Regions from separate parts of the Ectopseudomonas toyotomiensis genome, predicted to be linked through region 1. Evidence: riboswitches for the same ligand, from Rfam matches in the RefSeq annotation. Region 1 holds a riboswitch; each other region holds the start of a gene.
The links. Region 1 has a riboswitch for cobalamin ahead of cobW (cobalamin biosynthesis protein CobW). Riboswitches for the same ligand answer to the same signal wherever they lie in the genome.

Region 2: it holds a riboswitch for cobalamin, as region 1 does, so the genes downstream of both, JWV26_RS06510 (TonB-dependent receptor domain-containing protein) here and cobW (cobalamin biosynthesis protein CobW) in region 1, are expected to answer to the same signal.
Region 3: it holds a riboswitch for cobalamin, as region 1 does, so the genes downstream of both, cobO (cob(I)yrinic acid a,c-diamide adenosyltransferase) here and cobW (cobalamin biosynthesis protein CobW) in region 1, are expected to answer to the same signal.
Region 4: it holds a riboswitch for cobalamin, as region 1 does, so the genes downstream of both, JWV26_RS05870 (energy-coupling factor ABC transporter permease) here and cobW (cobalamin biosynthesis protein CobW) in region 1, are expected to answer to the same signal.

Annotation. Positions count from the first base shown of each region.
Region 1 covers NZ_CP070505.1:2,145,125-2,153,067, forward strand. The annotation lists gene cobN (cobaltochelatase subunit CobN) at 1-510, opposite strand, end outside; gene cobW (cobalamin biosynthesis protein CobW) at 638-1,687, opposite strand; cobalamin riboswitch at 1,783-1,978, opposite strand; gene JWV26_RS09875 (cobalamin biosynthesis protein) at 2,065-2,502, shown strand; gene cobM (precorrin-4 C(11)-methyltransferase) at 2,499-3,254, shown strand; gene JWV26_RS09885 (hypothetical protein) at 3,476-3,706, opposite strand; gene JWV26_RS09890 (ParD-like family protein) at 3,876-4,088, shown strand; gene map (type I methionyl aminopeptidase) at 4,085-4,864, shown strand; partial or broken gene JWV26_RS09900 (ISL3 family transposase) at 6,152-7,356, opposite strand; gene JWV26_RS09905 (BPSL0761 family protein) at 7,620-7,850, opposite strand.
Region 2 covers NZ_CP070505.1:1,420,291-1,428,233, reverse strand. The annotation lists gene JWV26_RS06520 (hypothetical protein) at 1-291, shown strand, start outside; gene JWV26_RS06515 (cobalamin-binding protein) at 291-1,085, shown strand; gene JWV26_RS06510 (TonB-dependent receptor domain-containing protein) at 1,305-3,170, opposite strand; cobalamin riboswitch at 3,258-3,463, opposite strand; gene JWV26_RS06505 (methyl-accepting chemotaxis protein) at 3,513-5,762, opposite strand; gene dxs (1-deoxy-D-xylulose-5-phosphate synthase) at 5,842-7,737, opposite strand; gene JWV26_RS06495 (alpha/beta fold hydrolase) at 7,820-7,943, opposite strand, start outside.
Region 3 covers NZ_CP070505.1:4,207,052-4,214,994, forward strand. The annotation lists gene JWV26_RS19565 (molybdopterin molybdotransferase MoeA) at 1-1,204, shown strand, start outside; gene JWV26_RS19570 (C40 family peptidase) at 1,354-1,974, shown strand; gene JWV26_RS19575 (C40 family peptidase) at 2,060-2,584, shown strand; gene JWV26_RS19580 (hypothetical protein) at 2,595-2,915, shown strand; cobalamin riboswitch at 2,949-3,157, shown strand; gene cobO (cob(I)yrinic acid a,c-diamide adenosyltransferase) at 3,349-3,960, shown strand; gene JWV26_RS19590 (cobyrinic acid a,c-diamide synthase CobB) at 3,960-5,252, shown strand; gene bluB (5,6-dimethylbenzimidazole synthase) at 5,249-5,902, shown strand; gene cbiB (adenosylcobinamide-phosphate synthase CbiB) at 5,906-6,814, shown strand; gene cobD (threonine-phosphate decarboxylase CobD) at 6,807-7,817, shown strand; gene JWV26_RS19610 (cobyric acid synthase) at 7,817-7,943, shown strand, end outside.
Region 4 covers NZ_CP070505.1:1,281,515-1,289,457, forward strand. The annotation lists gene amn (AMP nucleosidase) at 75-1,547, opposite strand; gene JWV26_RS05865 (hypothetical protein) at 1,673-2,395, shown strand; gene JWV26_RS05870 (energy-coupling factor ABC transporter permease) at 2,405-3,085, opposite strand; cobalamin riboswitch at 3,139-3,340, opposite strand; gene JWV26_RS05875 (carbonic anhydrase) at 3,648-4,391, shown strand; gene JWV26_RS05880 (acyl-CoA dehydrogenase family protein) at 4,449-6,098, opposite strand; gene JWV26_RS05885 (TetR/AcrR family transcriptional regulator) at 6,095-6,736, opposite strand; gene JWV26_RS05890 (hybrid sensor histidine kinase/response regulator) at 6,905-7,943, opposite strand, start outside.

The DNA of each region.
Region 1 (7,943 bases):
CGGCTCCTGCCAAGTGTCGTCACGCCCCAGCCAGCGGTTACCGATGCAACGGAACAACTGGCGGGCATTGTCCAAACCGCCCTGGCGCAGGTACTGCCAGAGGCGCTGGCTATCTTCTTCGCCGACGTTGCCGAGCGCATTCAGCTCCGGGTCGGGTTTATCGTCGCCCGGCACCATGATCACCGTGGCGCCGCGCGCGCCCAGCTCCACCAGGCGCTCGACGCCATAGCGCCAGTAGCTCACCCCGCCGTGCACCGAGATCAGGATGACCTTGGCGTGCTGCAACACCTGTTCGACGTAGTAGTCCACCGAGGCGTTGTTGCTCAGCTGCGCCGGGCTGGCCAGGCGCAGGCTGGGGTAGTCGTCCGGCAATTGCCGAGCGGCCTCGGCCAGCAGGGAAAGGTGCGAATCACCCGTGCACAGGATCACCAGCTCGGCAGGCGTCTGGCCAAGGTCGGCGATGCTGTCGGCCGGCAGTTGGGCGCCGGGCTGGGTGCGCAATAGGTGCATGTTCGTTCCGTGGGAGGGGCTTTAACCGCGACTGGTGGTAGCGCCGTAGGGTGGACTCAGTTATCCGGCGGACTGTTCGCTTCGCTCCTGAGTCCGCCCTACGATCGAGTACGCCCTACGCTCCGTATCAGGCCAGCGACGCTTTCAGCTCGGCCTCGATGGCCGCGCGGTCAAGCTGCTGGCCGATCACCACCAGCCGACTCAGGCGCGGCTCGTCGGCCTGCCAGGCGCGGTCGAAGTGGCGGTCGAAGCGCTGGCCCACGCCCTGCACCAGCAGGCGCATCGGTTTGCCAGGGATCGCCGCGAAGCCTTTCACGCGCAGGATGCCGTACTTGGCCACCGCCTCCTTCAGTGCGGCCAGCAAACGCGCCTCCTCGGCCTCCGGTAGTTCCACGTGGAACGAGTCGAATTCCTCGTGATCGTGGTCTTCGTCTTCATCGTCGTGATGAGTGCGGCGGCTGTCGATATGCAGCTCGGTTTCACTGTTCAGGCCGAGCAGCACGTCCAGCGGCAGCTCGCCGCCGTGCGCCTCGATCACCTTGACTGCCGGCGGTAGCTCTTCGGCCACCTCGGCGCGCACGGCAGCCAGCGCCTCGGCGTCGAGCAAATCGGCCTTGTTGAGGATCACTAGGTCGGCGCTGGCCAACTGGTCGGCGAACAGTTCATGCAGCGGCGATTCGTGGTCGAGGTTGGGGTCGAGCTTGCGCTGCTCGTCCACCTGATCGGGGAAGGCGGCGAAGGTGCCGGCGATCACCGCCGGGCTGTCGACGACGGTGATCACCGCGTCGACCGTACAAGCGTTGCGGATTTCCGGCCAGTTGAAGGCCTGCACCAAAGGCTTGGGCAAAGCCAGGCCACTGGTCTCGATGAGGATATGGTCGAGATCGCCGCGGCGCGCCACCAGCTCGCGCATCACCGGGAAGAACTCTTCCTGCACGGTGCAGCACAGGCAGCCGTTGGCCAGCTCGAAGACGCGGCCATTGGCTTCTTCCTCACTGCAGCCGATGGAGCACTGCTTGAGGATCTCGCCATCGATGCCCAGCTCGCCGAACTCGTTGACGATCACCGCGATACGGCGGCCGCCGGCATTGGCCAGCAGGTGGCGCAGCAGAGTGGTTTTGCCGGCACCGAGAAAACCGGTGACGATGGTGACAGGCAGTTTGGCGAGGGTTTTCATGGATGGCCCCGTGGCGTCGGTAAGTTCGGCGGACGGGTACGCGCAGGCGGACACGCAGGAGCGTGCTGGCCGCGTCGGATCACCCCGTCCGAGCATATGGCTGGTCATTCGAGGCAGGTCTCCTGGCTCACGGTCTGCGCGTTGCGCGTCCTTCACCTTCCCGCTGTTGAGCAGTGGCGTATCGAAGGGTTTAAAACCGTTTACAGTTGCGGGGGCAGCCAGGGCATCGACCCTGTTCCCTCTTAGCTCCCCGGCGGTTTGCCGGGAAGAACCTCGAAAGCGAGAAGGCTACGCAGGCCGCGGCGGCCGGTCAATCGCGGTTGACCGCTGGCAGGTGCCATGATGAGCTACATCACCCTCCGACACGAATACCGCTCATGACCGCCAGCCACCTCGATCACCCCGCTGCCCCCCCTAAGGTGGTTGCCGGCCTGGGTTGCCGGCGCGGTTGTGCACAGGACGAGCTGTTCACCCTGCTGACCCACAGCCTGGCCCAGCATGAGTTGACTGTGGATAACCTCGTTGGACTGGCCAGCATCGCCCACAAGCTCGACGAACCGGGGCTGCGTGAACTGGCCATGCACGTGAATCTGCAGCTGACATTCTTCACCCCAGAAGCGCTCACGCTCCACCAGCCAGAGAAAGCCGGCAGTCCCCTCATCCGATCCATAACCGGCAGCCCCGCTGTGACGGGACCCTGCGCCCTTGCCCTGGCCTCACGATTGGGCAAGGCAGCCCGCCTGCTGGGCGATAAAACCCGCACGGCCAACGCCACTTGCGCGTTGGCCACCTTCGATAGAGAACCCGCAGCATGACCGTCTACTTTATCGGCGCCGGCCCCGGCGACCCCGAGCTGATCACCGTCAAGGGCCAGCGCCTGATCTGTTCGTGCCCGGTGATCCTCTACGCCGGCTCGCTGGTACCCGGAGCGGTGCTACAAGGCCATAGCGCCGAGCAAGTGGTGAACACCGCCGAGCTGAACCTGGGCGAGATCATCGAGCTGTTGCGCCAGGCCCATGAGCGTGGCCTGGACGTAGCCCGGGTGCATTCCGGTGACCCTTCGCTGTATGGCGCCATCGGCGAGCAGATTCGCGAGTTGCGTGCCCTGGGCATTCCCTTCGAGATCATTCCCGGCGTCACTGCCACTGCCGCCTGCGCGGCGCTGCTGGAAAGCGAGCTGACGCTGCCGGGTATCGCCCAGACGGTGATCCTTACCCGCTATGGCACCACCTCGCCGATGCCCGAGGGTGAGCAGTTGCATGACCTGGCACGGCACCACGCAACCATGGCCATCCACCTCGGCGTACGCCATCTGCCGACCATAGTCGCAGAACTGCTGCCGCACTACGGAGCCGATTGCCCCATAGCGGTTATCCACCGAGCGAGCTGGCCGGATCAGGACTGGGTACTGGGCACCCTGGCAGATATCGAAGAGAAGGTGACCGCCAAGGACTTTCGCCGTACGGCATTGATCCTCGTTGGGCGGGTGCTCGATCCCGGTGCGTTTGTAGAGTCGGCGCTATATGACGCCACTCATAGCCATCTCTACCGCCTTGGTAACGATTGAGCCTGGCGAGAAACCGTACAGTTTGCTGAGGGCCCCGCCAAATAAGGCCTTCATATACTTATCAACAAGATAGCCAGCCTGTTATCCAAGCGCTCTGTGGATAGCAGGCATGTAAGCGAACAGTTTCTGTACAAGTCGCTGAAAGCCCCTATTTAAAAGGCCTATAGCAGGGTGTCACGAGGATATCCACAAGTTGATCCACGCCAATTGTGAGCAACTGTTCAGAGCTGTACCTCGACGCGCTTGATACTCAGAAGTCGCAGCTCCGGTATCACTTCATCCAGACTGGCAAAGGTTTCTACCTGCTCGGTTTCATCCACCAGAAAGAAGCTGCGGCCGGCCTCTTTCTTGAAAAACACGATCCACTCGGCGGTGTTGGCCGGATTAGCCATGATCTGGGTATCGAATAGAACGCCCTCGGCCGTTCTGCGTTTTACATCTGCGCGCTTCATCCGCTCTCCTGTTCCAGCCTTGCTCGGGCCCGCTTGCGCACTCCTGGCAGACGGGCAGCTCTAGTGTAAAGGATGAGAGAGTCGCATTTGTCCTGCTACTGATGCTGGTGGATCAAATCCGTCCGTGTTTATATATGCTTCATATACGAAACGTATAAAGGAAATCAGTATGGGCATCGTCAATATCGATGAAGAGTTGCATGACCAGATTCGCCGGGCGAGTAGCGTCTCGGGCCGCTCCATCAATGCCCAGGCAGGCTTCTGGATTCGCATCGGCATGCTCTGCGAGATGAACCCGACGCTGAGCTTCAATGAGGTGATGGCCGCCGAGATGCGTGCCGCCGGCGTGGCGGTTCCGCCAAGAATGGCGGACGCCTCATGAGCAAGACGCCGCAACAGATCGCCCTGATGGCGGAATCCGGCAGGTTGCTCGCGTCCGTGTTCGGCTACCTGGATCGCCTGGATCTACTCGGCATGTCGACTCTGCAGGTCAATGACCTTGTGGATAACTACATCGTGGGTGAACTCAAGGCGCGTCCGGCGAGCAAGGGGCAGTATGGTTTCGCCTACGCCATGAACACGTCGCGCAACGAAGTGGTGTGCCATGGCGTACCCAGCGCCAACGATATTCTGCGCGATGGCGATCTGGTGAATTTCGACATCACCCTGGAGAAGAACGGCTACATCGCCGATTCGAGCAAGACCTACCTGATCGGCGAGGTGTCGGACCAGGCTCGTCAGCTCGCCCAAGTGACCTATGAAGCGATGTGCAAGGGCATCGAAGCCGTCAAACCCGGCGCCCGCCTCGGCGATATCGGCCATGCCATCGAACGGCACGCTCGCGCCCATCGCTACTCGGTGGTCAAAGAGTACTGCGGCCACGGCATCGGCCGGGAAATGCACGAACCACCCGAAGTGCTGCACTGGGGCAAAGCCGGCACCGGCCTGACGCTGCGCGAAGGCATGACCTTCACCATCGAACCCATGCTCAACCGGGGAACGGAGGATGTACGCACCCTGCGCGACGGCTGGACGGTGGTGACCCGCGATGGTCAGCTCTCGGCGCAATTCGAACATACCGTGGCGGTCACCCGCGACGGCGTTCGCGTGCTTACACTGCGCCCCGAAGAGCTGCACCTGAGCAGGATTTCGGCGTGATGGAAACGCAAAAGCCCGTCCAGATGGACGGTGGTCGGCAACAACATAGATTGACACAAGCCCCCTTGAAAACACTGAGAAAAACCAAGGGCTTAGTCGCCAACTTCGGTAACATAGTTTGACACAAGGCTATGGCCGCATCGAATAAATTACCGACCTTGGAACAACATAGATTGACAATATCAGCCTACCCTCATCCCTGAGTTCCGCCTATAAATGGTGAGAGGCAACTACCGGAGCGGGGTAGCAGAACCGCAGCTCTTAACTACCAGTCCACCAGTTTCAGGACAAATCGGACGTCCAAAATAGGATTTTATAATCGCTCTATAATTAACTATAAACCCCTATAAAGCTCGTGCTAGAGCAGTCAATCCACCTAGCCCGCTAGGCTGGCAAAAGCCGTACTGAAGCGCGACTGCATTCGAGAAGGCGCTCTTGCGATCGCCCTCATGCGAAGAGCTGGGAACAAACGTCTGTAATGATATCAGGCAGCACCTTCCGCAATTCCAAGCGCCCAACAACTTCGCGGCATTCAGCAGCAACTGCATGGCCTTCAAAGGGGAAGTCTGGCCCTTTGCTCACGGAGCTCCGGTAAAAATTATCGACGACTACGTTTGCATCGACATGTGGGCCGCCTCTATGGGCTTCCTGGCTTGGCTCCAGTTCCCAAGGATTCAAGGATTCAAGGCCAGGTAGCGAACGCGCGAGCGATTAAGTTCGAGGGCCTATTTCAGGACGTCATTGACCAAACCCGCTGGGGCGGCCAGCCCACCCGAGCTCTCCGCCAGAAAACACTGGATGTTTGTGGCCGAGCTTTGACCGACATCGACGCTATCGGCGCATTCAATAGCACCCTTCTTCCGGTTTCTCCTACAAGAGCATCCCATACGCGCGCGAGTATGACCAAGGCGCCCACAACGCTATTCGTAATGCTGCTTCAACGGTGGATAGAGGCGTTGATTACTGGTCAGGCATCATCGATCAGCTTAACGCGCAGAGGGCAGGAGACAATTTCGACTTTTCGAGCTTCCCACAGATTATAGGTGTGGTCTTTACGCCTACTGTGATCTACACGAGCCATTCTAGGTTACTTGAGAAGTCTGTCGGCAGATTGCGCTGGTCGAGCTCTCTGGATGAGCCACTCGAATTCCTAACAACGTCGCCCGTACCGGATACAGACGAGTAGGTTTGCGAGTTGCAAAAGATGGCTAGCAAAATCTAGGAGCTGGTGCTAACAAGCTAGAACGGCCCATGACATAGATCTGTGGGCGAAATAATAAAGATTCTTCACGGATTACCGGGGAAGTCATTCTTGATCTTCATAAAGAAGAATTCGCTGTCCCGGTAGCCGTAAGCCATCCGTTTGATGACCTTTATCCGGTTGTTAATCCCTTCTAGCTGACCCGTGTGCATGGGCCAGCGCACTCGGCTCAGGATGCCGCGCCAGTAGCCCCTCAGTCGTTTTGCAAATTGCTTCAGTGCCGGTATCTCGCTTTCTCCAGCCAAGCGCAGCCATTGCTTCCAGGCTGATCGCCAGCTCCAGGCAGTGGTGGGCGACCAGAGCGTTTTAAGTTCGGCTTTCATCAGGTAAACCGTCATCAGCGACTGGTTAGCGGCCAGTAGGTCCTGCAGGCGTACTTGCTGCTCTTCGCGTTTGAGGTTCTCTGGATTGCGCAGCAACAGCCACCGCGCTTGCTTGATGACCTTACGTGCAGGCTTGTCATGACGCAGACGGTTGGCTTCATCCACTCGCACTCGATCAATCACTTCCCGACCGTACTTGGCGACCACATGAAACAGGTCATAGACCACCCGCGCCTGCGGGCAATGTTGGCGCACCTCTAGGTCAAACGCGGTGTTCATGTCCATCGCCACTGCTTCTATCCGAGCGCAGCCTTCCGGCCCCAGCTCTTCAAAGAACGGCCTGATGGCAGCTCGACTGCGTCCTTCGCCAATCCACAGTACCCGTCGGGTATCGGCATCCAGCACAACGCTGGCGTAGCGATGCCCTTTGAACAAGGCGAACTCATCCATCACCAAGCGCTTCGGCTGAGCTTTCGGTAGCTTCTCCAAGGCGGCTTGTAATGCTCGTCGCTCCAGCAAACGCACGCTATCCAGTGCAAGCCGAACAGCTCAGCGACGTGCAGTGTGGGCAACCGCCGGCAAGCCTGAGTCACCGCTTCGGCCAGCCGTCTGGTCATCCGCGAATAGCGGTCAAGCCAGCTAACTGACTCCATTCGCTTACCGCATGCGCCACATTCGACGCGTCGCAGCTCCACATTCAATCGTACCGAGCGGCCAAGAATGGGCAAGTCACGGATCGAGCGCTGACAGTATTCATGGATGGTGGTGCTGGGCTGATGGCAGCCGCTGCAGGTAGGAAATCTGCGGGGATTGGGGATCAGATCGATCAACAGCGCTTCGCCGTCAGGTCTGATGCCAATGACAGAAAAGCCCTCCCAAAAGGGCAGGAACGTATTAACATCGTGCACAAGAACGCCGGTTTGTAGATGTGTTTGCTCGCACGAACATCATCCATCAAACCGGCGTTCTTGTTTCTATCTTTCCCGGGATTCCGTGAAGAACCATAATAAAGGCGGCCATGAGCCGCCTTCGAAAACCAAGTTTCGTCACCGGTAATAGGGCCGGGAGAGGAAGCTCTTGGGCTGCAGACGTAGGATATCAGCCCTCAGCTTCAGTCGCCCCAAACCCGCTCAACGGCGATCCCGATGACCGGCGTGAAGTGTCCGCTGCGCTACCCAGTGAAAACTGAGCTGAATACAGGTCCCATCACGCCGATCGGCAGAGTCTCCGACTGTTCCTCTATCCTCCCAGCCAACACCACATCATCCTTCTTGGGAAAGTGGCGCAATAGAAATCGCGCTTGGTCGCGCACGCTTTCGGGCAGTTCTTTGTTCCGGCTCAGTTCGACGAGAAACTCGCGAGTCTGTACCACTGAGCGAGATCGCTCGCTGGGCATCGTCATCGCTACCTCCTGAACCTAGGAATACCCTGTCGAGCATAGACAGGGATGTTTAACCGTCGATTGCTCTGACGGCTTCCGGACAAAACTACCGAT
Region 2 (7,943 bases), 720 kb from region 1:
ATGCCGCTGTTCATCGCCGGCCTGGCTTCGATGTTCGTCAGCCTGCCGTTGTTCTCCGCTTACAAACGCGCTCTGATCGCGACCGAAAAGGCTCTCGACAGCGACGACGAACCTGCCGCCTGGCTGGAGCTGGATCGTGTCCGTCTGCGTGCCTTGCTCGGTGCTGCGCTGCCTGCGTGGATCGCCGCGTTGGCAGTCCTCGCTGGCCTCGAGGCGATCCCGTTGGTACTGCTGGCGCTGTCGTCCATCGTGCTGCACAGCCTCTACCGCATACCCCGCCAGTTGGGCTGATGCGCACGCTGCTGCTCGCGCTTTGCCTGCTGGCGTTGCCGCTGACAGCCGCCGAGCGGGTAATCAGCCTGGCCCCATCGCTCAGTGAAATCATGCTTGATCTGGATGCCGCCGACCTGCTGGTCGGCGTGCTCGACGGTGATGAGCGTCCCGCCGCGCTGGCCCATCTCCCCACAGTCGGTCGTTATGGCCAGCTGGAATTCGAGCGCCTGTTACAGCTGGCGCCGGATCTGATCCTCATCGCGCCTGGCAGTGTGCCGCCGGCGCAACAAGCGCAGTTGCAGCGTTTCGGCATTGACCTGCTGATTGTCGAGCCGCAGCGCCTCGAGCAACTCGGCGAGGCCTTCATGCGTATTGGCGAGCAAGTGGGCCGGGCCGAGCAGGGGACGCGGCTGGCGGCTGAGTTTCGCGCCGAACTGGACGCGCTGCGCCAGCGCTACCGGCGTGAGCAGCCCCTTGCGGTGTTCTACCAGGTCTGGCACCAACCGCTGTACACCATCGGTGGCGAGCAACTGATCGGTGACGCCTTGCAGGTGTGTGGAGCGCGCAACCTGTTCGCCGACCTGCCGCAGCCGGCGCCGCAGGTCAGCGTCGAGGCGGTGCTGGCGCGTGATCCGGACGTGATACTCGGTGGCAGCAATGCCGAGCTGAGCGTCTGGCAAGCCTGGCCGCAGTTGCATGCGGTGCGGCTGGGACAGGTCTGGGCGGTGCCGGACAAGGGCCTGGAACGGCCTAGCCGGCAGATGCTGGGCGCCATCGAGCGGTTGTGCGAGTTGATGGCCGAGGCACGGTAGCGTTACGTGGGTTGCATATGGTCGCGTAGGGGGGAGCCGCTTGTTGCGGTGGTTGCGTGACTCACTGTGCTTGATGCGGCGTAAGCCACCATTGGTGCAAGGCGATCCATCGCCTGGTGGGTTACGTGGGGCGGCCATCCGAGCGCGCTGCCTGTATCTGCGTTTGCAAGATTGGTGTTCAGCTCCGCTAAACCACCCTACGCAGATTGCACATCAACTTTAGAGTTGCGGCGTCCAGGTGACGGCGAATAGTGCGGTGCGGCCGGCGCTGTTGTAGCCGAAACGGCCATTGGGTGTACTGTAGGTCGATTCTGCATAGTCCTTGTTCAGCAGGTTATCCAGCTTCAGGCTCAGCCCCAGTTCCTCATTGGCCTGCCAGGCGGCGCGCAGGCTCAGCAGGCCGTAGCCGCTCATTTCGATCTCGTTGTCGGCGTCGTCGTAGCGACCACTGATCGCACGCCAGCCTGCGCCCACCGACACATCGCCAAAGCGGCGGTCGACGTCCAGGCTCAAAGTGCGTTTGGCGCGGCGCTGCAGGGTATGGCCGCTGGCGCGGTCACGCGGGTCGATCAGGGCCAGCGCGAGATTGCCTTGCCAGCCGAACAACTCCTGCTGCACGGCGGCTTCGAAGCCATTGATCCGGGCTGTCTGGACGTTCTGTGGAATGAAGTTCTCGTCCAGGACGATGGCGTCCTCGATATCGGTTCGATACACGGAAGCCTGCAACGATCCTGTGTCGCTGTAGCGGCTACGCCATTGCAGCTCGTAGCTCTTGGAGCGTTCCGGGGCGAGGTCGGGATTGGCACTGGGGAAGCACATGCCACCAAAGCAGAAGTCCGGGTAGTAAAGGTCGTTGAAGGTCGGGGCGCGGAAGCCTTCGCTATACGACAGGATCAGGTCGTTGGCGTTGTTGAGGGGTAAGGTCAATGACGCGTTCCATGTGTTCTCGTTACCAAATTGCTGGTTGTCGTCGTGGCGCACCCCTAGCTCGGTCGAGAACGTTTCTCCGATATAACGATGCTGAACGAAGGCCGCGCGGTTCCAGCGTGAGTCCTCGACAAAGTCCGTCGTGCCCTGCGCTCGATCTTCATACCAGTCCAGACCTAGCAGCAGTTGGTGGTTTTCGTTGAGTGTCAGGGTGTTCAGCCAGTTGGCTGCGTCACGGTAGGTATTGAACTGGCTGACGGTACCGCCTGCCTGGTCGTTGCCGCTGTCGCGCTTGTCCTCGCTGTGTCCCAGTTCCAGGCGGCTGCTCCAGACTTCGGTAACACGAGCCTCGATAAAACCAGAGATGCTGCTGAGCAGAAAATCGGTGGTTGGCAGGGAGCCAGTGAAGGTGTCGTCATACTCCACCTGCCCGCGCTGATCGAGCGCAGTGAAGCCAACCTCCAGCGAGTCGTTGAAGCGGTGCGACAGATTCAGGCTTAACGAGCGGTTGCGGTAGGCGTCGTCGTCGCCATTGGCGCCGAAACCGTCGCGGGTGGCGTCGATGCCGGCAGTCTCGTCCAGAGCGGCACCCAGGTGAAAACGAGTGCGCTTGTCGCCGCCGGAGAGGCCGAGGCTGCGCTGGTAAGTGCTATCACTGCCAGCCGCCAGCCGTGCGTAAGGCTTGAGGCCCTGGCCATCGCCCTGGCGAGTGAAGATCTGAATCACCCCGCCAATGGCGTCTGAGCCGTATAGCGCCGAACGCGCTCCACGAACCACTTCGATACGCTCGATCTGCTCGGGGGCGAGAAACTCCAGGCTGCTGGTGCCGCTGGAGGCTGCCGCGATACGTTGCCCGTCGACCAGGACCAGGGTTTGTGCCGTGCTGGCGCCGCGCAGGAACACGCCCGTCTGGCTGCCTGCACCGCCAGTGCGGACGACGCTGAGGCCGGGCACACGCTCCAGTAGCTCGGTAACGCTGCTGACCTGCAGGCGCTCGATGTCGTCCCGTTTGAACACCGTGGTGGCGGCGGTAGCCTGCGCTTGCGGTTCGGCCAGGCGCCCGGAGGTGACGACCAGTGGCTCGGCCACGTAGGGTTCGGCGGCCAGCGAAAGACCTGGCATGACGGCGATGGCCAGAGCCAGACGAGACAGTTTCATTATTTTTCCTCAACAGTCGGCAGACGTTCGAGGAGGGCAGGCGCAAGCGCGGGCAGGACGGCGCTTGACCGTGTCGCCCTCCGCAACACCAGTCGCACCGCCTTGGCCGGTCTCCGGGCTCTCGACCCGCGTCCACCTTCCCAGGCTTGGCCCAGTGGCTGTTGGACGTGGCGCAAGCTTTGGGCTTGCTGTCGATTACCGTTGCGGGGGCAGCGTCGGGTTTGCTCAACAAAAGCGCACCGACTTCCCGTTTAACACTGCTTGCGCAGCGCACCCTGGCGGAACATGAATGGCGCGCACCTTAGTGCGCGCGAGTATGAATGACAAGCAAGCGCCGCTCATTCAGCGATGAGTGGCGCTCATGCTCAGATCGCTCTTCATCCTAGGCGGCGCTTGCCAGCCGTGCTGGATCGTCGTGTGCTGATCAGTCTGGGGCTCCTGATGGCTGAGGCGGTTCGCCGTCTTGTGCAGATCGAGCACCAGTTGCGCCAGGACTTGTGCAGCTTGCAGGGTTTCATCTGCGCTCTGGCTACTGCGTTCGGCGGCGCCGGTAATGGCCTGGGCCTGATCGTTGACTGCATGCACCTGCGCCAGTTGAGATTGCATGCCCTGACTCAACTGGCCAAGGCGGCTCTGCATCGCTTCCACTTCGTGCTGGATGCGCGCCAGGGCTGCGGTGGCTTCATCGGAACGCGTCACGCTGCGCTGGGCCGCTTCCTGGCAACTGCGCATGCTGCTCATGCTGTCCAGGGTCTGCTGGCGCACGCTGGCCAGGGTGGTGGTGATCTCTTCGGTCGCTTGCGCCGTGCGCTGCGCCAGATTACGCACTTCATCTGCCACCACCGCGAAGCCGCGGCCGCTGTCGCCGGCACGAGCGGCTTCGATCGCAGCGTTCAGGGCCAGCAGGTTGGTTTGCTCGGCGATGGCGTGGATCGACTCGCTGATGTGCTGGATCTCTTCGGTCTGTCGATTCAGGGCCTGCAGGGATTGGCTGGACTGTTCGATGCGCTCGGCCAGCTGGCTGACTTCCTCGGCATTCTGGTTAACCGCAGCGCTGCCCTGGCGCGTCATGTCCAGGGCCTGTTGCGAGGCGCGTTCGCTGTCGAGGATGTGCGCTGTGGCCTGGCCGATGCTGTGGTTGACCTCGACCATCGCGCGGGCAGTGGAGGTCGCCGCGTTCTGTCCCTGGGTGGCACACTGGCTGGCGTTGATGGCGGTGCGCGTCAGTCCTGTGGAGGTCTGTTGCAGGGCTGCACCGGCAGTGAGGATGCCCTGCATGGTGTGGTCCATCTTGTCGACGAAGCTGTTTACCCAGCCGGCCAGCGCGCCGGCCTCGTCACTGCCGAACAATTCGGGGGCCAGGCGGTTGCTCAGTGGTGCGCCGCATTCGGCGGTTTCCAGGAAGAAGTCCGAGAGAGCCTGGAGCCTGCGCACGCGCGGACGCAGGCTCAAGCCCCAGTAAGCGAACATCATGGCCGCTGTGGCGATCATGCCGGCCTGTACCGCGAAGGCCGGCACCAGTTGCTGCAGTTGCCACTGCAGCAACCCCAAGGCCAGTAGACCAAGGAGCAGGTGGCTGGAAAGCGTGTAGCTGAGGCTGCGCTGACGGTAAACCTCCTCCAGGTCGCCCTCGCACATCAGCCCCCAGGTATCGGGCGAGCCGGGCATCTGCAGGGTCAGTCCGGCGCCGATCACCGGGATGTGCCGGTAATCCGGGTAGCCCGGGTAAAGGGCGAAAAGGTTCCTGCCGTTGCGGATGGTTTCGCGCACCCCCGGGTGCAGCTCGCCCGTTGCTGGATCGGTGAAGCGCAGCTCGAACTCGGTATGGTTCTGCACCCGAACGGTGCCGAAAGCGGTTTTTACGCCCTGTTTCAGGTTGTCGCCGCCGCTGAAGGTATCGTCTTCGAAGCGCGAGCGGGACAGGGCGGTGCCCGGGGCGATCTGCGGGTCATGACGGCTTTGCACCATGAACAGGTAGTTGTCACCCGAGTCGCGGTAGACGTGTCCGGCCTCGCGCTGGATCAGGTCGCTCAGCACGTCGTTGGGAATGCGTGCGCACAGGCAACCGACTACCTTGCCGGCATGGCGTAGCGGTTGATGGAACACCAGGGTAACGGCGTCATGGAACTTGGAGGTGGTCGCACCCAGTTGCCGGGTCACCGGGTCGATATAAGGACCGTGCAGGAAGGGCGCGGCCAGGCCGGTGGCTAGGGCCTTTGCATCGTGGCGCTGACCTGCGCGGGGGGCATGAGTGGAGGCGATAACGAGGCCACTGACGTCCACCACGAACAGCTCGGAGACTTCCGGCATGTGGCTGTGCGCTCTGTGCAGCTCGCTGTTGGCCGTGATGGGCCAGGCCTGCTGCAGGCCACTGGCGATCAGCTCGAGCTCTTGCCAGTGCTGGCGCGCCCAGTTGACCAGCAGGTCGACACGGGTTTGCGCCAAGCCTGCGAAGGTTTTCTCGACTCGCGCCACCTGTCCGGCATTGAGCAGGCATGACCAGCGCATGGCCAGTTTGCCGGTTTTGCCGAACCAGGGCAGCCAGCGCCGTTCCTGTCCGGTGAAGTTCATCTGATGACTGCGTAACGACATGATGCGCCCCTGTCCGCTGCTCAATGCTGAGAGCGTAGCCCAAATATTTTGCAATAATTGGGCCGTGCAGGGCGTCAGATCAGGGCTGTAGCAAGTTCAGGCGTTGGCGTACTGCGTGTTCGATACCGGCTTCGTCGAGGCCGCACTCGGCCAGCATCTGGCTCGGTTTGGCGTGTTCGACATAGTAGTCCGGCAGGCCCAGATGGAGCATCGGCACCTGGCGGTTCTCGGCGGCGAAGAACTCGCCGACCGCGCTGCCGGCGCCGCCCATGATGCTGTTCTCCTCAATGGTCACCAGCAGCGCGTGGCTGCTCGCCAGCTCGCGCAGCAGCGCTTCGTCCAGCGGTTTGACGAAACGCATGTCGACCACCGTGGCGTCCATTGTCTCACCCACGCGCAAGGCTTCGGCCAGTTGCACGCCGAAGGCCAGCAGGGCAACGCCCTTACCCTGGCGGCGCACTACGGCTTTGCCGATTTCCAGTGGCTCCAGGCCAGCATCGAGCGGCGCGTTGGGGCCGCTGCCGCGTGGGTAGCGCACCGCCGCCGGGCCGTCGAACAGGTGGCCGGTGCTGAGCATGCGGCGCAGCTCGTTCTCGTCGCTCGGGGTCATCACCAGCATGCCGGGGATGCAGCGCAGGTAGGAGATATCGAAGCTGCCGGCATGGGTCGGGCCGTCTTCGCCCACCAGGCCGGCGCGGTCGATGGCGAACAGCACGTCGAGGTGCTGCACGGCCACGTCGTGGATCAACTGGTCATAGGCGCGCTGGAGGAAGGTGGAGTAGATCGCCACCACCGGCTTGGCGCCTTCGCAGGCCATGCCGGCGGCCAGGGTCACGGCGTGCTGCTCGGCAATCGCCACATCGAAGTAGCGCTCGGGGAAGCGCTCGGCGAAGGCCACCAGGTCGGAGCCCTCCTTCATCGCCGGGGTGATGCCAACCAGGCGGTTATCGGCTGCGGCCATGTCGCACAGCCACTGGCCGAACACGTTGGAGTATTTCGGGCCGCTTGGCTTCTTCGGGGCGGCGACCGGGGTTACCGGTTCCAGCTTGGTGATGGCGTGGTAGCCAATGGGGTCGGCCTCGGCCGGGGCGAAGCCCTTGCCCTTTTTGGTCACCACATGGAGAAACTGCGGGCCGTCCAGATCGCGCATATTGCGCAATGTGGCGAGCAGGGTCGGCAGGTCATGGCCGTCGATGGGGCCGACGTAGTTCCAGCCCAATTCCTCGAACAGGGTACCGGGTACCAGCATGCCCTTGGCGTGTTCCTCGACCTTGCGCGCGATTTCCCAGGCGCCGGGCAGGCGCGAGAGGATCTTCTTGCTGCCCTCGCGCATGCTGGCGTAGGTGCGGCTGGAGATGATCTTGGCCAGGTAGTTGGACAGGCCGCCGACATTCTTGGAGATCGACATGTCGTTGTCGTTGAGGATCACCAGCATGTTGGCGCCGACGTCGGTAGCGTGGTTGAGCGCCTCGAAGGCCATGCCGGCGGTCAGTGCGCCGTCACCGATCACCGCTACGCTCTTGCGCTTCTCGCCCTTCAGGCGAGCAGCGATGGCCATGCCCAGCGCTGCGCTGATGCTGGTGCTGGAGTGGCCGACGCCGAAGGTGTCGTACTCGCTCTCGCTACGGCGCGGGAAGGCGGCCAGGCCGTCCTTCTGGCGCAGGCTGCCCATGCGCTCGCGGCGGCCGGTGAGGATCTTGTGCGGGTAGGCCTGGTGGCCGACGTCCCACACCAGGCGGTCGTCGGGGGTGTCGAAGACGTAGTGCAGGGCGATGGTCAGCTCGATCACGCCGAGCCCGGCACCGAAGTGCCCGCCGCTCTGGCCGACACTGTAGAGCAGGTACTGGCGCAGTTCGTCGGCGAGGGTTTCCAGGTCCGCTTCGGCCAGGCGGCGCAGTTCGTCGGGCGTGTTGGCGCTGTCGAGCAGCGGCGTCAACGGGCGCTCGCGGGGGATCTCGTGGAAAGTGGTCGGCATCAGGCGAATCGTTATAGGCGTAAAAGATGCGGCAGTTTACCTGATGCCAGGAAAACAGCCCAATCCGCTGTCCATATCGCCGTTACTGGTAGTTTCGTGCGAGGAAGTCCAGCAGCAGGGCGCTGACCCGCTCGCCGCATTCGGCCTGCAGCCAGTGGCCTGCGTCGGGCAGGTCGTGGCGTTCCAGGTGCGGCACCTTGTCGCCC
Region 3 (7,943 bases), 2.1 Mb from region 1:
CGACCACCCCGGTCTGCTGCCCATGGAGGCGGCGCTGGAGCGCCTGCTGGCTCTGGCGGATGCGGCGCCAATCGAGCAGATCGAGCAGGTCGTGCTGGCCGAGGCTGATGGTCGTGTGCTGGCCGAGCCGCTGATTGCGGCGCTGGATCTGCCGCCTTGGGCCAACAGCGCCATGGACGGTTACGCCCTGCGCCTGGCCGATTGCAATGGCCAGGCGTTGCCGGTCAGCCAGCGCATTCAGGCGGGCACCGCGCCCACACCGCTGGAGCCCGGAACCTGCGCGCGCATCTTCACTGGTGCGCCGCTACCGGAAGGTGCCGACACCGTCGAGATGCAGGAAAACGTTGAGCTGGATGAGGCAGGGCGCGTGCATTTCCGCGAGCCGCTGAACGTCGGGCAGAACGTACGGGCTCAAGGTCAGGAAACCCGCAGCGGCGAATGCGTGCTGCCGGCCGGTACCCGCCTGGGACCAATCGAACTGGGGCTGGCAGCCTCTCTTGGGGCTGCACGGCTGTCGGTGCGTCGGCGCCTGCGCGTTGCTGTGCTGTCCACCGGTGATGAGCTGGTCGAGCCGGGGCAGGCGCTTGGGGCGGGGCAGATCTACAACAGCAATCGGCGTCTGCTGATTGCCTGGTTGCAGCGGCTGGGTTGCAGCGTGGTGGATGCGGGCATATTGCCTGATGACCTGCAGCGCACCCGCGAAGCGCTGGGCGCTCTGGACAAGGTCGATCTGATTCTCTCCACCGGTGGCGTTTCGGTGGGGGAGGCGGATTTTCTCGGCATAGCCCTGCGCGAGGCGGGCGAACTGGCGCTGTGGAAATTGGCGATCAAGCCAGGTAAACCGCTGACCTTCGGCCACTACCAGGGCGTTCCGGTAATAGGTTTGCCAGGCAACCCGGCCTCGACACTGGTCACCTTCGGACTGCTGGCGCGTCCTTACATGCTGCGTCGTCTTGGTGTGCAGCGGGTCGAACCACTGGGCTTCGCGGTGCCGGCAGGTTTTACCTGGGGGAAGCCGGGTATGCGCCGTGAGTACCTGCGCGCGCGTCTGGAGCAAGGGCGCGTGGTGCCCTATGCCAACCAGAGTTCCGGCGTTTTGCGCAGCGCCGCCTGGGCCGAAGGGTTGGCCGAGGTGATGGAGGGCAGCACGCTGACCGAAGGGGATATGCTGCGTTTCATTCCCTTGAGCGAGATTCTCGGCTAGCGCCTGAATCGCCCGGCTGCAGGCATGGTCGGGCGCTTTAGATGGCGCGGCGAAACTACTGGGTCACATTTCTAACGATAGAATTTGCAAATGGGCCTTGTAGAAGGCATAGTCGCCGACTTGTAAATTCAACCGACACGGTCGTGCCCATGCTAAAACGCTTCGCACCCCTCGTGCCTCTTGCACTCACAGTCTTGCTCGCTGCCTGCGCCGGCCACTCGCCGCAACCGCAGACAGGCGATGCTGCGGCCGAGCCAGTTGCTCGCCCGCTCTCTCAGCAGGTTGAACCTGCCGACGATGAAATCACCGCGCTGATCGACGACAAACCCTATGAAATGCCGCAGCTGGCAGACAGCCTGCTCGATCTCGGGCGTTCGCTGATCGGCACTCGCTATCGCTACGGTGGCACCTCGGTGCAATCCGGTTTCGATTGCAGCGGTTTCGTTGGCTACCTGTTCCGCGAGGAAGTCGGCCTGGAACTGCCACGTTCCACGCGTGAGCTGATCAACCTCGATGCGCCGAAGGTGGCGCGCGCCGATCTGGAGCCGGGCGATCTGATCCTGTTCAATGATCGTGGTCGTGGTCGCGTCAGTCACGCCGGCATCTATCTGGGTGATGATCAGTTCATCCACTCCAGCAGCAGCCGCAGCGGTGGTGTGCGCATCGACAGCCTCGACGACAGCTACTGGAACCGCAGTTATCTGCAGGCCAAGCGCGTCCTGGCGTTGGCTCCGGTGGAAGAGCAGGTCGCCGCCAAGCGCCATAACTGATGTATCACGGCGTAACTCCAGGGTTGCGCCGTTCGTCGTGTCTCGGGCAGAGTAGAGCGCATTCAGGCTCAGGATCGCCTCGCTTATGCCCGTCACGACCCGTGTTGCCCTCATCGCTCTCGTTCTGCTGCTGAGTGCCTGCAGCAGTCGCGCTCCTTCTCCCCAGCCCAGTTACACCCCTCCAGCCACTTCGTCGTCTTATCAGGGCGGCGCTGAAGACGTGCTGTTCCGTGCCCTCGGTCTGGTCGGTACGCCGTATCGCTATGGTGGCAATACCCCCGAAGGTGGTTTCGACTGCAGTGGCCTGATCGGCTACGTTTATCGCGATGCTGCCGGTATCAGTCTGCCGCGTTCGACGCGTGAGCTGAGCACCATGCGCACCCCTGATGTCCGTCGCGACGCCCTGAAAAGTGGTGACCTGGTGTTCTTTGCCACCAATGGTGGCCGCGCCGTCAGTCATGCCGGGATCTATGTCGGTGATGGCCGCTTCGTCCATGCCCCCTCCACCGGTGGTACCGTGCGCCTGGACAGCCTCACCAGCGGTTACTGGCAGGGCGTCTATCTCGATGCCAAGCGGGTCATCACCCCAGAGCTCGCGCGTAATCCCTGATTTACTGTCCATGGTCGATCTCATTCGCCTGCCGCCTCAGCCTGAGGTCTGCCAGCTGTGCGCGCGCCCCGTCGCATTGACCCGGCATCACCTGATTCCCAAGGCGCTGCACGACAAGGCTTATGTGCAGAAGCGCTACCCTCGTCATGAACGTATCACCGCCACGCTGTGGGTCTGCCGCGCCTGCCATAACCAGATTCATCGTCTTTTCAGTGAAAAGGAGCTGGCGCTGACCTACAACAGCCGCGAGGCACTACTGAGCGACGAGCGTTTGCGAACGTTCGTCGACTGGTTGGCGAGCAAACCGCCCGGGTTCATGCCCAGGCACTGAGTGGCGTTGACGGGCAGGGCTGCCAGCCTCTACCCTGCGCGCCTTGCTTCAGGTGCCCCGCGTTGCCGTGAATGGCGGCCATGGGGTGAAACAGGGAAGCCGGTTCCAATGCCGGCGCTGCCCCCGCAACGGTAGGTGAGTCAAACGCTGCTCGAAGCCACTGTGCTATGCACGGGAAGGCGCGGCGTCGAACCCATGGTTCGCTCACAAGCCCGGAGACCGGCCTGTCGCAGTTTCACGGCATCGCGGAGGGCGCTGTCCGGCCAACGCTCCGGTTCTACCGGGGGCGTTCGTGTTGTTTCGTCTTCCGCTCGCCTGACCAGCCATTGGCGCCTGGATGAGTGCGTGCGGATCATCGCGATCTTCTTCCTCATTGCCGTTCGTACTGTTCGATGAACAGGCGGCGCGGGTGCCTGACGTGCAGGAGCACAGCATGAGTGAGACCGCCGAGCGCGACGCCCGCCACAAGGCGCGCATGCAACGCAAGAAAGCCCTGATCGACGAAAAGATCGCCCAGGCCCAGGACGAATACGGCCTGCTGCTGGTGCACAGCGGCAATGGCAAGGGCAAGAGCAGCAGCGCCTTCGGCATGGTCGCGCGCGCCCTTGGCCATGGCATCAAGGTCGGCGTGGTGCAGTTCATCAAGGGCGCGGCCAGCACCGGTGAAGAAACCTTCTTCCGCCGTTTTCCCGAGGAAGTCAGCTATCACGTGATGGGCGAAGGCTTCACCTGGGAAACCCAGGATCGCCAACGTGATATCGCCAAGGCGCAGCAAGCCTGGGCGGTGGCACGGCATCTGCTCAGCGATGAGTCGGTCGGCCTGGTGGTGCTGGATGAGCTGAACATCGCCCTCAAGCATGGCTACCTCGAACTGGACACGGTGCTGGCTGATATCGAAGCCCGGCCGCTGTTGCAGCACGTGGTGGTGACGGGGCGCGGTGCGTTGCCTGGGATGATCGAGGCGGCTGACACCGTCACTGAAATGAGCCTGGTCAAGCATGCGTTCAAGTCCGGAGTAAAAGCACAGAAGGGCATCGAATTCTGATGGGCGCACGTCATTGTCCAGCGCTGCTGATCGCTGCGCCGGCGTCCGGCCAGGGTAAGACCACTGTCACCGCTGCGCTGGCACGTCTGCATACGCGCCAGGGTCGGCGGGTGCGGGTGTTCAAGTGCGGCCCGGACTTTCTCGATCCGATGATCCATGCGCGTGCCAGCGGCGCGCCGGTGTACCAGCTCGACCTGGCCATGGTCGGCGAAGCAGAGAGCCGTCGCCTGCTGTGGCAGGCGGCCGGCGAGGCCGATCTGATCCTGATCGAAGGGGTGATGGGCCTGTTCGACGGCAAGCCCTCGGCGGCCGACCTGGCCCGCCACTTCGGCGTGCCGGTGCTGGGCGTGATCGACGGTGCGGCCATGGCGCAGACCTTCGGCGCCCTGGCCCACGGGCTTGCCACCTTCCAGCCGGACTTGCCCTTTGCCGGCGTGCTCGGCAACCGTGTCGCCAGCACGCGGCATGGCGAGATTCTGCGTGATGCGCTGCCAGCGAGCATTCGCTGGTTTGGCGCGTTGCCGCGTAGCGCTGCGGTGGAGCTGCCCAGCCGCCATCTGGGGCTGGTGCAGGCCGGTGAGTTGGCCGATCTGGACGCACGTCTGGACGCCGCGGCCGATGCGCTGGCGGCCAGTGCCAACGTCGACCTGCCGCCTGCGGTGAGCTTCGCTGCGCCGCAGGTCGATGAACTGGCGCCGCTGTTGGCTGGCGTACGTATCGGCGTGGCGCGCGATGCGGCGTTCGCCTTCCTTTATCAGGCCAATCTCGATCTGCTGCAGGCACTGGGCGCCGAGTTGCATTACTTCTCGCCGCTCACTGATCGCGAGCTGCCAAAGGTGGACAGCCTCTATCTGCCTGGCGGATATCCGGAGCTGTACCTTGCCGAGCTGGAAGGTAACCAGCTGATGGCCGCGGCGATTCGTGCTCATTATCAGGCCGGCAAGCCCTTGCTCGCCGAATGTGGCGGCATGCTCTATCTGCTCGATGAACTGCGCGACAAGCAAGGTGCCAGCGGGCGCATGCTCGGCCTGCTGGCGGGCAGCGCGGCCTTGCAGCCACGGCTGACCGCCCTGGCCTTGCAGCAGGTGACGCTGCCCGAAGGCGAGCTACGTGGCCACAGTTACCACCACTCGCGGCTGGAAAGCCCCTTGCAGCCTCTGGCGTTCGGCCGCTGCCCGAACGGCAAGCCGGTGGCTGAGGCGGTTTATCGCCTGGGGCGACTCACGGCCAGCTATATCCACTTCTACCTACCGTCAAACCCGGAGGCGGCCGCTGCGCTGTTACGCCCATGAGCGAGCATGCCTTCAGCCATCAGGAGCGCGCGGCGGTGTATCGCGCCATCGCCGAGCGCCGCGATATGCGTCATTTCAGCGGCGGCGAGGTGCCAGCCGAGGTCCTGGCTCGGCTGCTCGAAGCCGCCCACCACGCGCCGAGCGTTGGCCTGATGCAGCCTTGGCGCTTTGTGCGCGTCAGTGACCGGCAACTGCGTGAGTCCATTCATGAGCTGGTGGAGGCCGAGCGGGTGCACACTGCCGAGGCCCTCGGCGAGCGCAGTGACGAGTTCATGCGGCTGAAGGTCGAAGGTATTCGCGACTGCGCCGAGCTACTGGCGGTGGCGCTGATGGAAGGACGCGACGCACATGTCTTTGGACGACGCACCCTGCCGGAAATGGATATGGCCTCGGTGGCCTGCGCCATTCAGAATCTGTGGCTGGCTGCGCGGGCCGAAGGGCTCGGGCTCGGTTGGGTATCGTTGTTCGACCCCGAGGCACTGGCGGCATTGTTGGGCATGCCGGCGGGCAGCAAGCCGGTAGCGCTGCTGTGCCTGGGGCCGGTTCAGGCCTTTTACGACAAACCGATGCTGGTGGAGGAGGGTTGGGCCACGCCCCGACCGCTATCGGAATTGTTGTTCGAGAATCGATGGGGATCATCTGGTGAGTGAACGATGAGCCTGGCGCTGATCACCTGCGTCGGCGTGGCGCTGGACGCCGTGCTGGGCGAGCCCAGACGCGCGCATCCGCTGGTGGCCTTCGGTCGCCTGGCGGGGCGCCTGGAGCAGCGCTTCAACCCGGCTGGTGGCGGCTGGCGCAGCCATGGCGTAACGGCCTGGTGCCTGGCGGTGCTGCCCCTGACCCTGCTCACCTGGCTGTTGGTGCACCTGACCTCGCTTGGCTGGGCGGTGGAGATCTTCGCCCTGTACTTCGCCCTTGGTCTGCGCAGCCTGTATGAGCACGCGCAGCCGGTGGCCCGTGCGCTGCGTCTGGGTGACCTAGCCCTGGCGCGCGAGCGCGTCGGCTGGATGGTCAGCCGCAATACCGCCGAGCTGGACGCAACCGGGGTGGCCCGTGCCGGCACCGAATCGGTGCTGGAAAACGGCTCCGACGCAGTGTTCGCCGCCTTGTTCTGGTTCATCGTCGCTGGCGCGCCGGGCGTAGTCCTGTACCGCCTGAGCAACACGCTCGATGCCATGTGGGGCTATCGCAACGAACGCTTCGAGCGTTTTGGCTGGGCCGCGGCGAAGATCGATGACGTGCTCAATTACATCCCGGCGCGCCTGGTGGCGCTGACCTATGCGCTGCTTGGGCGTACTGCCCTGGCCATGCGCTGCTGGCGCCGGCAGGCGCCCTTGTGGGACAGTCCCAATGCTGGCCCGGTGATGGCCGCTGGTGCCGGAAGCCTGGGCGTTAGTCTGGGCGGTGCGGCGGAGTATCACGGCGAGGTGCATGAACGCCCACAACTGGGCGAAGGCCCACCGCCGCGGGCGCGGGATATCGAACGGGCGATGAACAGGGTTATCGCCGGGGTTGGCTTGTGGCTGTTATGCCTGATCGTCTGGGAGGTGTTGGGTGCTTGAACATGGAGGTCGTCTGCGCGCAGCGGCGCAGCGCTATGGCATCCCACTGGAGGACTGGCTGGATCTGTCCACCGGGGTCGCACCCTACGGCTGGGACCTGCCGGCGGTACCGGGCTCTGCCTGGGCGCGCCTGCCTGAATCGGACGACGGCCTGGAGCAGGCGGCGCGCGATTATTACGGCGCCGTCAGCCTGCTGCCGGTAGCCGGCTCGCAGGCGGCGATCCAGGCCCTGCCACGTCTGCGCGCGCACAGCAGCGTGGGTATCCTCGCACCGACCTATGCCGAGCACGCTGCCGCCTGGCGCCGCGAGGGGCATCGGGTGATCAAGTTGAGCGAGGGTTCGGTGCATCGCGCGCTGCCGCAAGTGGATGTACTGCTGGTGGTCAACCCCAACAATCCGACCGGCCGCCTGATCGAGCCGGCGCGCTTGCTCGACTGGCACGATGAACTGGCCGAGCGCGGCGGCTGGCTGGTGGTCGACGAAGCCTTCATCGATTGCACGCCGGAGCACAGCCTGGCCGCCTACAGCGACATGCCGGGGCTGATCGTGCTGCGCTCGTTTGGCAAGTTCTTCGGTCTGGCCGGTTTACGTCTGGGTTTTGTCCTGGCTGCACAGGCCTTGCTGGATGAGCTGGAGGCGCTGCTCGGGCCCTGGGCCGTCAGTGGCCCGGCGCGCAGCGTGGCGCGCAGCCTGCTGGTCGATGGCGAGGGGCAGCACCGCCAGCGTGAGCGCCTGCTGGCTGACGGCGAGCGCCTCAAGGCGCTGCTGCGTGACTGTGGCTTGCCGTCGACCGGTGGCTCGTCGCTGTTCCAGTTCTGCTGCACCCGCCGCGCCGTGCCCTGCGCCGAGCTACTGGCACGGCGGGGCATCCTGGTACGCCTGTTCGCCGAGCTGGACAGCCTACGCTTCGGCCTGCCGGCGGACGAGGCTGGCTGGCTGCGACTGGAGCAGGGGCTGCTGGAATGCGCGCCGATATTGGCCAGTCTCGAGGAAACGCCCTGATGACCACCCTCATGGTGCAGGGCACCACCTCCGATGCCGGCAAGAGCACACTGGTGACGGCGCTGTGTCGCTGGGTACGGCGCCAGGGCGTCTCCGTGGCGCCGTTCAAGCCGCAAAACATGGCGC
Region 4 (7,943 bases), 860 kb from region 1:
TAAACCCGAGCGTGAACGAACGCCGAACAGGCGTGGCCGGACTGTGCGCCAGGCCACGCCGTTAGATCAGGCCTCTAGCGGAACGGCGGCTCGTCGAAGCTGCGCAACTTGCGCGAGTGCAGCGAGTTGAGCTGGCTGCGCATCAGCTCCAGCGCCGCGATACCGATATGCAGATGCTGGGTCACGGCGCGCTCGTAGAAAGCGCCGGCTGCGCCGGGCAGCTTGATCTCGCTGTGCAAGGGTTTGTCCGACACGCACAGCAGCGTGCCGTAGGGCACCCGCAGACGGTAGCCTTGCGCTGCGATGGTGCCGCTTTCCATATCCACCGCCACCGCACGCGACAGGTTGATCAGCGGCCGTTCCTGGGCCCAGCGCAGTTCCCAGTTGCGATCGTCGTAGGTGAGCACGGTGCCGGTGCGCAGGCGTTTCTTCAGCTCGTCGCCCTCTTCGCCGGTAACCAGCTTGGCGGCTTCCTGCAGCGCCTGCTGCACCTCGGCCAGCGCCGGCAGCGGGATATGCGGCGGCAGTACGCGGTCGAGAATGCCGTCGCGGCGCATATAGGCGTGGGCCAGCACGTAGTCACCGATGGTCTGCGACTGACGCAGGCCGCCGCAGTGGCCGATCATCAGCCAGCAGTGCGGACGCAGCACGGCCAGGTGGTCGGTGATGTTCTTGGCGTTGGACGGGCCGACGCCGATATTGACCAGGGTGATGCCGTGGCCGTCCGCTGCCTGCAAGTGATAGGCCGGCATCTGGTAGCGGTGCCAGACCACGTTCTCGATGATCGCCTGCATCTCGCCTTCGGCCATGCCACGCTCGATCACCACGTTGCCTGGCAGCACCATGCGCGTGAAGCGCGAGTCGCCCACCAGCATGTCCAGACCGTGGCGGATGAACTGGTCGACGTAGCGGTGGTAGTTGGTCAGCAGGATCCACGGCTGCACATGGCGCCAGTCGCTGCCGGTGTAGTGCTGGATGCGCTTGAGCGAGAAATCGGTGCGCGCCGCGTCGAACAGTGCCAGCGGCAGCGGGTCGATGTTCTCCCAGTCGTACAGGCCATCGGCGGTGCCGTCGGTGGCGGCGGACAGATCGGTGCTGGGGAATACCCGCGCCAGCTCGGCGGCGGTCACGCCACTGCCGGCCAGCTCATCGCCGCCCTCGACCACGTAGGGATAGGGAATGTTCTGCTGGCTGCGGCCGACCTCGACGCGCAGGGTGAAGTCGTTCATCAGCGGGCGCAGTTGCTCCAGCAGGTATTTGCGGAAGGCCGCCGGCTGGGTCACGGTGATCGCGTAGGTGCCTGGCACCTGTACCTTGGCGTAGGCACGCACGGTGGTCGGCACCTCGCCCTGGCACAGGTAGGTCAGGCGCAATTCGGGGTAGCGGAAAAGGCAGTGCTCGCTGGCATCGGGACGGATGCGCTCCTTGAGGTAGCGTTTGAGCGCCTGGCTCAACGCACCGGTGGCTTCCTGGTGCAAGGCGGCGAGGCGGTCGACGGCCTCTTCGGGGGTGTAAGCAATGATGAAATCATCTGAGCAGGCTTTCACTGTGCATCTTCCTGACTGAACGTACGCGTCTATCTTGCCTGCATACGTTGACGAAAACATAGCGCGATCCCCCGCCTATCGCTGCCAACGGCTAGGCTTGGATCAATTCGTCGGAGGTCACCATCATGCCTCATGCAATCGTTCTGCTGTTGGCCATGGCCTCATGCTCAAGCGTTCAAGCCGGTGAACTCGATGGCCATTACCGGGCCACGCTCGACGGCCAGCCGAGCGAGCTGATCCTGCGCCAGAACGACGCCGTGGTGGAAGGCGAGTACGTAGAGGGCCAGCACCTGCGCCTGGTCGTCAAAGGTCGCTACGACGGCAAGTTGCTGCGCGCCGAGATCAGCGACCCGCAATCGGGCCTGCTGCTGGCGAACATGAACGCGACCTACGCCAACGCGATGCTCAACGCCAGTATCGCTGCGCGTAACCCAAGAAACGGGGAGATCTTGGAACGCCAGGCGCTGTTTCAGCGCGAGGCGGCGATTGCGACGCCACCTACGTCAGGCACTTTGGACCCGACACTGGTCGGCACCTGGGTACACGAGAAGATCATCAATAGCGGCGGTGCCAGCTTCGCCTCGTTCAACACTCTGATGACCCTGCAGTTGAATGCCGACGGCAGCGTCACCCAGTGGAGCCGCTCGGTCGGTGGCGGAGGCGACTGGAGCTACGACAGCCCAGGCGAGATGCAGTACAGCGGCCACTGGCGCAGCCAGGGCGGCATGCTGATGGTGCGCCTGGCTGGCGCCGCCGACTATCAACCCGCCGCCTACTACCGCTTCAGCGACCAGTACCTGGTCACAGAGAGCAATACCGGCAAGATGATCTGGCAACGCCGCCGCTGAGCGACCGGCTCAGGCCGGCTGATGCAGGCGCACGTTGAACAGCGGCCCCTGGCTGAAACGCGACAGCGCCTTGGCAGCGGCCAGCACCCCCAGGTCGATCAGCGGCTCGACCAGGATCACGCTCATGTAGGCCAGGCCGAAGCTGCCCACGGCCGCCAGGTTCTCGCTGGAGAAGCCATGACCGTAGAAAGCCCAGAACGCGACCCAGGCGACGATGCCGCCCTGATAAGCGGTCGAAAGCGCCAGCGCCTGCTTGTAGGAAAGATCGACGTAAGCCGTGCCCGGCGCGACGATGCGCTTGGCCAGCAGGTTGATACCCCACAGCGGGATCAACAGCGTGGTGACGTTCATGCCGTACTGCGGCAGGTCGAACTGAGCGAACAGCAGCCCCTGCAACAACAGGCCAGCGGCCAGACCAATGGCGGCAGCCCCGGCGCCGAATAGCAGCAGCAGGGTCGAGCCGAGGATCAGGTGCACCTCGGAAACGCCCACCGCATGATGCGGGAACACTTCGAAGAAGCAGAACACCAGGGCGGTGGTCAGCAGGCTGCGTAGCGCCAGGGCGGCGACACCGCCGTTGTTGCGGACGCTGCCCAGAGCGAGCTTGGCGGTCAGGCCGAAAGCGGTGACGGCCGTTGCGTAGCTGAGCAGGATTTTGGCGCCTTCGACGACACCAGGTTCGATATGCATGCGAGCTCCTTTGCCGCGCCCACCGCGCGACGATTCGGATAAGGGGGTAGGCGAAACGCCCGTTGTCGATGGCAGGTCTCCTGGCTCACGGCTTGGCACTTCGCCCGCCTTCCCGACCGAAGTCAGTGGCATGAGGGCGTCGTTCGCCGCTTACAGTTGCGGGGGCAGCCAGGGCATTGGCGAGATTCGCCGCACCCTGTTCCCTTTTCATCCACACGCGCCAAGGCGAGCGGAACCATCGGCGGCAACCTTACTCCGCAGCTCGGGCAAAAGACAGTACTCGCGCTCAAGGCACCGCCCACCTCCTCGGCAACGATCCGGGCCTGCCACCTAAGCGCGACAGGCAGCGCAACACTCCCGAAATGCTCTCATCTGCCAGGAGCCACTCCACCTGAACAGATACTGTCTTGAATACAGCCGGCGCCACCGAGAATGCGCAATGCATCACGCCCAACCCATGAAGATGTAACTTTTTATTACAAATCATGCGTAATCTTTCCGCACTCGCCCCCGACTGCTGGCCACGCGAGCTGTAGATCCATCATCCAGTAAGAGAGCGCATATGAAGAAGACCCTGATCGTTGCGTTGACTGCACTGTTCGCAACCGGCGCCATGGCGGCCGAACAGCAACCGCACTGGAGCTACAAAGGCAAGGAAGGCCCCGAACACTGGGCCGAGCTCGACCCGGGCTACGAAACCTGTGCACTCGGCCATGCGCAATCGCCGATCGACATCAGCCATGCGACGCGCGCATCGCTGCCTCGCCTCGCCTTCGACTACCAGGCCAGCCCGGCCGAAGTGGTGAATAACGGCCACACCGTCCAGGTGAATCTGACCAATGCTGGCGGCATCGAGATCGACGGCAAGCCTTATCGCCTGGTGCAGTTCCATTTCCATACACCCAGCGAGGAGCACATCGCCGGCAAGGGTTTCCCGATGGTGGCGCATTTCGTCCACCAGGCCGCCGATGGCCGCCTGGCGGTAGTGGCTGTGCTGTTCAAGGAAGGTGAGAAAAATCAGGCACTGGAGTCCGTGTTCGATGCCATGCCGCCCAAGGCAGGCGAAAAAGTCGAACTGGCAGGCAGCTTCGCCCCGCAAACCGTACTGCCGCAGCAACAGGGTTACTACGCCTTCGCCGGCTCGCTGACCACACCGCCATGCAGTGAGGACGTGCAATGGCGCGTACTCAAACAACCGGTCGAGCTGTCCCATGCGCAACTGGCGCAGTTCCAGCACCTGTATGCGAAGAACGCCCGCCCGATACAGGCGCTCAACGGCCGAGAAGTACTGGAGAGCGACGACTGACCCCTGAGGCGCCGGCTGGATGGCCGGCGCACTGTCACGCCGCTATCGCGCTAGCCCTCACAGTAGATGCGGCGTGCTACGCGCCAGCAGCGCCTCGACATCGACACCGCGCGGCAGGGTGCCGTAGACGCGGCCGCGGCCTTCCAGGCGACTGGCGATAAAGGCGTCGCTGACCACGCTGTTGCCCGCCTCAAGCAGCAGCTTGGCCTGCAGTGCCACGGCCATGTCTTCGGTGAGCTGGCGGGCGCGGTACTGGATATCGGCTGTATCAGCGAAATCTGCCTTGAGCCGCTGGATATGCGCCTTCAGGCGGGCATCGCCATGGCCATCACCCAGTTCGGCGAACAACGCGTCGAGCACGCCCGGCTCCTTGGACAGTGCACGCAGCACGTCCAAACATTGCACGTTGCCCGAGCCTTCCCAGATCGAGTTGACCGGCGCTTCGCGGTACAGGCGCGGCATGATGGTTTCCTCGACATAACCTGCGCCGCCCATGCACTCACTGGCCTCGTAGATCATTTCCGGCGCGCGCTTGCAGATCCAGTACTTGCCCACGGCAGTGACCAGACGGGCGAACTTGTCTTCCTGCGCGTCATGCGCGTGATCCAGCGCGCGGCCCATGCGCATGCACAGGGCCAGCGCAGCTTCGCTCTCCAGCGCCAGGTCGGCCAGCACATTCTGCATCAGCGGCTGGTCGGCGAGCAGCTTGCCACCCACCTGGCGATGCGCACAGTGGTGCGCAGCCTGGGTCAGCGCCTGGCGCATCAGGCTGCTGGAGCCGACCATGCAATCGAAGCGAGTCATCGCCACCATCTCGATGATGGTCGGCACGCCGCGCCCTTCCTCGCCGAGCATCCAGGCGAAAGCGCCACGGTATTCCACCTCGCTGGAGGCGTTGGCCCAGTTGCCCAGCTTGTTCTTCAGGCGCTGGATGTAGAACGCGTTGCGCGTGCCGTCCGGGCGGTGACGCGGCAGCAGGAAACACGACAGGCCCTTGTCGGTGTAGGCCAGGGTAAGGAAGGCATCGCACATCGGCGCCGAGCAGAACCATTTGTGGCCCACCAGCTCATAGCCCTGCCCCGGCCCGCCGAGGCCGATGGGATAAGCGCGGGTGGTGTTGGCACGCACGTCGGTGCCGCCCTGCTTCTCGGTCATGGCCATACCGATGGTCACGCCAGTCTTCTGCTCCATCGGCAGGTTGCGTGGGTCGTACTCGGTGGCGAGGATCTTCGGCAGCCATTGCTCAGCCACGTTGGGCTGCAGGCGAATGGCCGGCACGGCGGCGAAGGTCATGGTCAACGGGCAGCCGCTGGCCGCTTCGGCCTGGCTATGCATATAGGTCAGCCCGGCACGGGCAACATGGGCGCCGGCGCGCGGGTCGCTCCAGGGCAGCGACGGCAGGCCGTGCTCGACCGCCGTGCGCATCAGCTCGTGGTAAGCCGGGTGAAACTCGACCAGGTCGATGCGATTTCCGTAGCGGTCGTGGCTCTTGAACGCCGGTTTGTTCTCGTTGGCAAGAAAGCCGGCCTGCATCAGGGCGCCGCCGGCCAGCGCGCCATAGGCGCTCAAACGCTCGTGGGCCCAGGCGCCATCGTAGCGGCGAATCCACTCCTGCAGCGGCAGGTCGAGGCGATAGAGATTGGCGCCATCGAGGCTCGGTACCTGGTTGAACACCTCGTGGGTTTCGGCATACAGGCTGGGTTTCATCGCGTGGACTCCTTGGCGCCGACGGCGCGCAGGCAGAAGGTGGCAAGGCTGGCGCTGACCTGCGCCAGCTCCAGGGTGGGTTGGCCTGCTTCGCGAGCGGCGCGAGCAGGTGGCGACAGGGGGCCGACCAGCGCTTCGGCAATGGCGCCGACCAGGCAGGCCGCCATCAGACCGATCTGTTCGACGCGAAACTCACCAGCGCCGGCACCCTCCTCCAGCAGATCGATGAACAGCTCGGCGTAGGCTTCGCGATAGAGCAGGCGCTGCTCATCGACTTCCGGGTCGACCGGTTCGGCAATCAGCGCGAAGGCCAGGCGGCGGCTATGCCAGGCGCGGGCAGCGAACTGTTCCAGGCCGATGCGCAGGCGCTCGCTGGCGCTGCCCGGCCCACGCAAGGCAGCGGCCAGAGCATCTACCTCACGCTGGCTGGCGCTGGCGAATACCTCGGCGGCCAGTTCACCCTTGCTGCGAAAGTGGCGGTACAGACTACCGGTGGCGATGCCAACATCGTCGGCCAACGCCTGCATGGTCAGGGCGGCGAAACCGCCCTCGGCCACTCGCAGCAAGGCGCAGTCGAGAATACGCACGCGCAACGCTTGGTCGCGGTCGAGTCGAGCTTCGGTGGTGCGATAAGCCATGGTCTGAATCCTGATTCACCTGCATGCAGTGAATCAGGATTCAGACCATGGCTAAAGGGACGATCCGGCCAAATCTGCCGCCGAATCGGGAAACAGGTAGCTCGTACAAAGCCGCACGTGCAGGAGCCTACAGGGCGGAGCGACTTGATTACGCCCTGCGAAGAAGAGTCAGACCGGCGCGGCGCCACCAGAGACCGCTGCCGGGCGGCACAGCACCCAGTCATGCAGCAGTACGCGTAACTCGTCGAATTTCACCGGTTTCGCCAGGTAGTCGCTCATGCCCGCAGCCAGGCAGCGCTCGCGGTCGCCACTGTGACTGTGCGCAGTGATCGCCAGCACCGGCAACTCGGCGCAGCCCGGCAGGGCGCGCAGTGCGCGACAGGTGGCAAACCCGTCCATCACCGGCATCTGGCAGTCGAGGAGCACCGCATCCACCGTCTCGCTGCGCAGCAACTCGAGGGCCTCGGCGCCGTTGTCGGCAGTGCGCACGCGGTAGCCGAGCTTGAGCAGCATGCCGCGAGTGACCAGTTGGTTGATAGCATTGTCCTCGACGATCAGTACCGTGCATTGCTGCGCCTGACGCTGCAGCGCGCCGCCCTGCGGCCGTGCCGGGCGAACATCGCTGGCCTGCGGTTGCAGCGGCAGGGTCAGCGGCACATCGAGGCGAAACCGACTGCCCTGCCCCGGCTGCGACTCGTGACTGAGCACGCCACCAAGCAGGTCGACCAGTTGCCGGCAGATCGCCAGGCCGATGCCCAGGCCGCCGTACTTGCGTGTCATCGAGCCATCGAGTTGATGGAAGCGCTGGTAAAGGTCGCCGTCGCCGGGCGCGAAACCGATCCCCGTATCGCTGACCACCACACTCAACGGCAGGTTGCTGCCCACGCTGCCGGCGCGGCCGACCTGCAAGGTCACGCCGCCCTGGCTGGTGAACTTGATGGCGTTGTCCAGCAGATAGCCCAGCGCCTGCGCCAGCTTGGCCGCGTCCCCTTCCAGGGTGTCGGGCAGGTTGTCGTCCAGCTCCAGGGCGAACGTCAGCCCCTTGTCTTCGGCGCGCGCCGCATACTGGGCACGCAGACCATCGAACAGCCCGCGCAGGCTGAACGTCTCGCGCCGCGGATAGAGCTTGCCGGCCTGCAATTCGGTGAGCGCGAGGATGTCGTTGACCATGCGCATCATGTCGCGCGCGGACGCTGCAGCGGTCTTC